2 regions of the Streptomyces sp. ATCC 21386 genome follow, and region 1 is predicted to be linked to the other one. Evidence: riboswitches for the same ligand, from Rfam matches in the RefSeq annotation. Region 1 holds a riboswitch; the other holds the start of a gene.

Region 1 (3,357 bases):
TGCCACTGTTCTTCACCCCCGACGCCTACACCCGCCACCTCGTGCGCCGATCGGATGTGCGGGCGTGAGCGCGGGCATCACGCGCGTCGGCGTGGTCGGCGGCGGGCAGATGGGGGCGGGGATCGCCGAGGTGTGTGCACGGGCGGGGCTCGACACCGTGGTCTGCGAGGTGGACGCGGTCGCCGCCCGCGCCGCCCGCGACCGGATCGCGGGTTCCCTGGACCGCGCCGTACGACGCGGCAAGCTGAGCCGCGAGGCCGCCGACGATGCTCACGCCCGACTCGTCTTCACCGGCGGCCTGGACGACCTGGCCGACCGGCAGCTCGTCATCGAGGCCGTCGTCGAGAACCCGGAGGCCAAGACCGAGATCTTCGCCGCCCTGGACAAGATCGTCGAAGGTCCTGCCGCCGTCCTGGCCACCAACACCTCCTCCCTGCCGGTCATGCGGCTGGGCATGGCCACGAGCCGCGCGGACCGGGTCGTGGGCCTGCACTTCTTCAACCCCGTCCCCGTCCTGCCGCTGGTCGAGGTGGTCACCTCGCTGCACACGTCCGCCGAGACGACAGCTCTCGTGGAGGACTTCGCCACCCGCGCGCTCGGCAAGACGGTCATCCGTTCCCAGGACCGGGCCGGCTTCGTCGTCAACGCCCTGCTCATCCCCTACCTGCTCTCCGCCGTCCGGATGGCGGAGTCCGGGTTCGCCACGGCCGCCGACATCGACGCGGGCATGGAACTGGGCTGCGCCCACCCGATGGGACCACTGAAGCTGGCCGACCTGATCGGCCTGGACACCGTGGCCTCCATCGCTGAGTCCCTCTACGACGAGTTCCGGGAAGCCCTCTACGCGCCGCCGCCGCTGCTGATGCGGATGGTGCAGGCGGGACTGCTCGGTCGGAAGACCGGCCGGGGCTTCCACACCTACGACCAGGGCTGAGTGCCTGGTACGACGCGGGCTGAGGGGCCCGCACCGCCGCGAGGGGTGAGGGTCCCGCGCGGCGCGACCGGGAAAGGGGCGGGAAGCGCGTGTGCGGCGCTTCCCGCCCCTCGCCGTGCCAGCCGAGGCATGCCCGGACCCGCCTTCCGGATGCTGGACGGCGCTCTTCCCTTCGCGGCGCCGCCCCGTAGGCTGACCGCAGCAGCTGGTTCGCCCCGTCCGCCAGGCGGGGTGTCGTAAGAGGGAACCCGGTGGGAATCCGGGACTGCCCCGCAGCGGTGAGCGGGAACGACCGCCGTCATACGCACTGGGTCCGAGGTACCGGGCCTGGGAAGCGACGGCCAGTAGGTGTCCTCCGTCACGGAGGGCGTGCCCGTGAGTCCGAAGACCTGCCAACTGCCCGCGTGCGGACCGTTCCGTGCGCGGACATCCCGGTGACCTCGTGGGCGGGTCGGCGTACACACCAGACGGAACGACCGTGCCTTTGCCGCGCGGGGTCGTCGCCGTCCGGTCCGTCGTTCCCTTCGCGCTCTCGTCCCATCCCCGGGATCTCAGGGATTCATCTCGCGAAGGAGATCTCCGTGACAGCGAAGTCCGCAGCCGCGGCAGCACGGGCCACCGTGTACGGCTCCCCCCGTCAGGGCCAGAACCGGGAACTGAAGAAGGCGATCGAAGGCTACTGGAAGGGCCGCGTCACCATCGACGCCCTCCACGCCACCGCCGCAGAACTCCGGCAGAGCAACTGGCGCCGACTCGCCGACGCCGGCATCCATGAGGTCCCCACCGGTGACTTCTCGTACTACGACCACGTCCTCGACACCACCGTCATGGTCGGCGCGATCCCCGAGCGCCACCGCGCCGCCGTCGACGCCGACGCGACGGACGGTTACTTCGCCATGGCCCGCGGCACCCAGGAGCTCGCTCCGCTGGAGATGACCAAGTGGTTCGACACCAACTACCACTACCTCGTCCCCGAACTGGGCCCCGACACCGTCTTCACGGCCGACTCCGGCAAGCAGGTCGCCGAGCTCAAGGAAGCCCTCGCCCAGGGCCTCACCGCCCGGCCCGTGCTGGTCGGACCCGTCACCTACCTGCTGCTCGCCAAGCCCGCTCCCGGCGTGCGGGCGGACTTCGAGCCGCTCACGCTGCTGGACCGGCTGCTGCCGGTGTACGCCGAGGTGATCGCCGACCTGCGGGCGGCCGGCGCCGAGTGGGTGCAGCTCGACGAGCCCGCCCTCGTGCAGGACCGCACGCCGGCCGAGCTGAACGCCGCCGAGCGCGCCTACCGCGACCTCGGCGCCCTCACCGACCGCCCCAAGCTGCTCGTCGCCTCGTACTTCGACCGGCTCGGCGACGCCCTGCCAGTGCTGGCCAAGGCACCGGTCGAGGGTCTCGCGCTGGACTTCACCGAGGCCGCCCGCGCCAACCTGGACGCCCTGGCCGCCGTCGGCGGACTGCCCGGCAAGCGCCTGGTAGCCGGTGTCGTCAACGGCCGCAACATCTGGATCAACGACCTGACGAAGTCCCTCACCACCCTCGGCACCCTCCTCGGCCTCGCCGACCACGTCGACGTCGCGGCCTCCTGCTCGCTCCTGCACGTGCCGCTGGACACGGCGGCCGAGCGGGACATCGATCCGCAGATCCTGCGCTGGCTGGCCTTCGCGAAGCAGAAGACCGCCGAGATCGTCACCCTCGCCAAGGGGCTGGCCCAGGGCACCGACACCATCACCGGTGAACTCGCCGCAAACCGCGCCGACCTCGCCTCCCGCGCCACGTCGCCCATCACCCGCGACCCGGCCGTCCGGTCCCGTGCCGAGGCCGCGACGGACGCCGACGCCCGTCGCTCCCAGCCGTACACCGAACGCGCCGCCGCCCAGCGCGCCCACCTCGGCCTGCCGCTGCTGCCGACCACGACCATCGGATCGTTCCCGCAGACCACCGAACTGCGCACCGCCCGCGCCGACCTACGCGCTGGCCGCATCGACACCGACGGCTACGAGGAGCGCATCAAGGCCGAGATCCAGGAGGTCATCTCCTTCCAGGAGAAGACCGGCATCGACGTCCTGGTCCACGGCGAGCCCGAACGCAACGACATGGTCCAGTACTTCGCCGAACAGCTCACCGGCTACCTCGCCACCCAGCACGGCTGGGTCCAGTCCTACGGCACCCGCTACGTCCGCCCACCGATCCTGGCCGGCGACATCTCCCGCCCCGAACCGATGACAGTGCGCTGGACGTCGTACGCCCAGTCACTCACCGACAAGCCGGTCAAGGGCATGCTCACCGGCCCGGTCACCATGCTCGCCTGGTCCTTCGTCCGCGACGACCAGCCCCTGGGCGACACCGCCCGCCAGGTCGCCTTCGCCCTGCGCGACGAGGTGAACGACCTTGAGGCGACGGGGACTTCGGTGATCCAGGTGGAC
Region 2 (3,357 bases), 2.4 Mb from region 1:
GGTGCTGCCCCGGGTGCTGGAGAAGGTCCCGGACCGTGCCGTGATGCTGCCGGGCGCCCTGTCGCTGGCCGGCGTCTTCGCCGGGCTCGGGGCCGTCACCGCCGCACAGGGCGGGAGTTGGCGGCTGCCCGCGCTACTGGCGCTCTGGGCCGCGTTCGGTGCCGCGTGCTCTGCGGTGCTCACTCCGGCCGGGCGTCTCGTCCGCCGCTCGGTGGCGCCCGGGGAGCGTACGGCCGCGTTCGCCGCCCAGTTCTCCCTCTCGCACGGCTGCTGGCTGGTGACGTATCCGCTGGCCGGATGGCTGGGGGCTGCGGCCGGGCTGAACTGGGCGGTGCTCGCCCTGGGCTCGCTCGCGCTGGGCGCGGCGCTGACGGCCGTACGGCTGTGGCCGGCGTCGTCGACGTCCCACGTGCACGCCGGGCTGCCCTCCGGTCACCCCCATCTGGTGGGCGCCCGACACGTCCGGGCCGGGTGGCGGCACAGCCACGGCCATCTCGCGGACGGGCTGCACGCGCACTGACGGGCTGCACGCGTACCAGGGTGTGGGCCGTGGTGCGGCGGCCAGCCGGTCGTCCACTTCTGCTCGATCCGCGCGAACCGCCAGACCAGCAGGGCGACCGCCCAGGTGACGAGGAAGAGGCCGACGACGGCATAGCCGACGGTGTTGAGGTCGAGGCCGGCGACCCGGTACCAGAAGGTGCCGTGCAGAGGGGCCTTCTCGGCGACGAGGCCGAGGAGTTCGACCGAGCCGATGACGAGGGCGACGGCCACGGACAGGCCCGTGACGGTGAGGCTGTAGTAGACCTTGCGGACCGGTTGGGAGAACGCCCAGCCGTAGGCGAAGTTCATGAACGAGCCGTCCACGGTGTCGAGGAGCGACGTCCCGGCCGCGAACAGGACGGGCAGGGCCGTCGGTCAGGCCGCGAGCTCCCACCGACGCGCGAGGCGTGCGCCGGAGCGTGCGCCCGGGTGTGAGCTGTCGCACGGCGCCCGCGCACCCCTCGCCTCCGCTTGTCAGCGTCCTTGTCGGGGCACTACTGTCACCACGCCTTGGTGAACGGGAAATCCGGTGTGATGCCGGTGCGGCCCTCGCCACTGTGATCGGGAAGTCCGGCTCCGGTCCTCACGGACAGCCACTGGGTCTTCGGACCCGGGAAGGCGGAGCACGGGCGGTGTCACCCGTAAGCCAGGAGACCGGCCAAGGCGCGTCAACCATCCACGAGGTGCTGGAGAGGGTCTGCTGAGCCATGCACATAGCCGAGGGTTTCCTTCCTCCGGCGCACGCGATCGCCTGGGGCGTCGCGTCCGCGCCGTTCGTCGTCCACGGAGTACGGGCACTCACCCGTGAGGTCAGGGAGCACCCCGAGAGCACGCTGCTGCTCGGTGCCTCGGGTGCCTTCACCTTCGTCCTGTCCGCGCTGAAGCTGCCGTCGGTCACCGGGAGTTGCTCCCACCCCACCGGCACCGGTCTCGGCGCCATCCTGTTCCGGCCGCCGATCATGGCGGTCCTCGGCACCATCACCCTGCTCTTCCAGGCCCTGTTGCTCGCCCACGGGGGTCTGACCACGCTCGGTGCCAACGTCTTCTCCATGGCGATCGCCGGCCCCTGGGCGGGGTACGGCGTCTACCGGCTGCTGCGACGCTTCGGCGTGCCGCTGATGGTGACGGTGTTCTTCGGCGCGTTCGTCGCCGACCTGGTCACCTACTGCGCCACCAGCCTGCAGTTGGCGCTCGCCTTCCCCGACCCGAGCAGCGGCTTCCTGGGCGCGCTCGGCAAGTTCGGCTCCATCTTCGCGGTCACCCAGATCCCGCTCGCGGTCAGCGAGGGTCTGCTCACCGTGCTGGTGATGCGCCTGCTGGTGCAGTCGAGCAAGGGCGAACTCACCCGGCTCGGTGTGCTCCTGACCGACCGGCGGAGCCGCGCCGGTGCCGGGACGGAGAACGAGACCGAGGCGGTGGCCCGATGAGCCGGAACACGAAGATCAACGTACTGCTGCTGCTCGTCGTGGCGGCGCTCGCGGTCCTGCCGCTGGCCCTCGGCCTCGGCGACCACAAGGAGCAGCCGTTCTCGGGCGCCGACGGCGAGGCGGAGACGGCGATCACCGAGATCGAGCCGGACTACGAGCCGTGGTTCTCCCCTCTCTACGAACCGCCTTCCGGCGAGATCGAGTCGGCGCTCTTCTCCCTCCAGGCCGCCCTCGGCGCGGGCGTCCTCGCCTACTACTTCGGCGTCCGGCGGGGCCGGCGCCAGGGCGAGGCCCGGGCGCGGGCCCTGCTGGACGCGGCCGGGGAGGCCGACAAGGCTGCGCAGAAGCCGGTGGACGCGACCGTAGCGGCCCCGACCGCGAGCGCGTCCGGCCCGGCGGCGCATGTGCCGGCGGCCGCGGTGGCGAAGGGCGCGTCGGGGGCGTCCGGCGCCTCCGACCCGACCGGCGACGCAGGCTCCTCCAGCCGCTCCGGGGCCGACCCGGCCGGGCGGGGCTGACCCGGGTGCTGCCGATCGACGCGGCGGCGCACAGCAGTCGCTGGCGCCGCCGTCATCCCGTGGACAAGGCCGTCCTCGGGCTCGGCCTCACCGTGCTCGCGATCTCCCTGCCGCCCTGGCCGGGCGCGGCCCTGGTGCTGCTGACCTCGCTCGTCGTGCTGCTGGGCCCCGCGGGCGTGCCCGGCCGTCGGCTGTGGCGGGCCTACCGGGTGCCGCTGGGCTTCTGCGTGACCGGCGCGCTGCCGCTGCTCGTCCAGGTGGGCGGGCCGGACGGGTTCGTCACCCCGGCCGACGGCGGAGCGGTCCGCGCCGGGGAGTTGCTGCTGCGTACCTCGGCCGCCTCCCTCGGCGTCCTCCTGTTCGCCTTCACCACCCCGATGTCGGACCTGCTGCCCCGGCTGGTCCGGGCCGGGGTGCCCGCGCCGGTCGTGGACGTGGCGCTGGTGACGTACCGGATGAGCTTCCTCCTCCTGGACTCGGTGCGCCGGATCCGGGAGGCGCAGGCGGCGCGGCTGGGGCACACCACCCGGGCCGCCACCTGGCGTTCCCTGGCCGGGCTCGGCGCCACCGCGTTCGTCCGGGCCTTCGACCGGGCGGCGCGGTTGCAGACCGGGCTCGCCGGGCGCGGGTACGACGGCACCCTGCGCGTCCTGGTGCCCGAGGCCCGGGTGTCCGTGCGATTCACCATGGCCAGTGCCGCGCTGCTGGCGGCCGTGGCCGCCCTCACCCTCGTACTGGATTCGTCCTGGAAAGGCCGCTGACATGAGCGAGCCCGTACTCGTCGCCCTGCGGGGCGCGTCGTTCGCGTACGAGGACGGACCGCCCGTGCTCAGCGAACTCGACTTCGAGGTGCGCGCGGGGCGCGCGCTCGC

The links. Region 1 has a riboswitch for cobalamin ahead of metE (5-methyltetrahydropteroyltriglutamate--homocysteine S-methyltransferase). Riboswitches for the same ligand answer to the same signal wherever they lie in the genome.
Region 2: it holds a riboswitch for cobalamin, as region 1 does, so the genes downstream of both, GWK25_RS21645 (energy-coupling factor ABC transporter permease) here and metE (5-methyltetrahydropteroyltriglutamate--homocysteine S-methyltransferase) in region 1, are expected to answer to the same signal.

The regions. Positions count from the first base shown of each region.
Region 1 is NZ_JAAVVL010000001.1:2,643,838-2,647,194, reverse strand. It holds gene aceB (malate synthase A) at 1-68, shown strand, start outside; gene GWK25_RS11605 (3-hydroxybutyryl-CoA dehydrogenase) at 65-934, shown strand; cobalamin riboswitch at 1,124-1,346, shown strand; gene metE (5-methyltetrahydropteroyltriglutamate--homocysteine S-methyltransferase) at 1,516-3,357, shown strand, end outside.
Region 2 is NZ_JAAVVL010000001.1:5,075,544-5,078,900, reverse strand. It holds gene GWK25_RS21655 (MFS transporter) at 1-520, shown strand, start outside; partial or broken gene GWK25_RS21650 (HoxN/HupN/NixA family nickel/cobalt transporter) at 565-906, opposite strand; cobalamin riboswitch at 1,013-1,218, shown strand; gene GWK25_RS21645 (energy-coupling factor ABC transporter permease) at 1,248-1,967, shown strand; gene GWK25_RS21640 (energy-coupling factor ABC transporter substrate-binding protein) at 1,964-2,485, shown strand; gene cbiQ (cobalt ECF transporter T component CbiQ) at 2,491-3,246, shown strand; gene GWK25_RS21630 (energy-coupling factor ABC transporter ATP-binding protein) at 3,248-3,357, shown strand, end outside.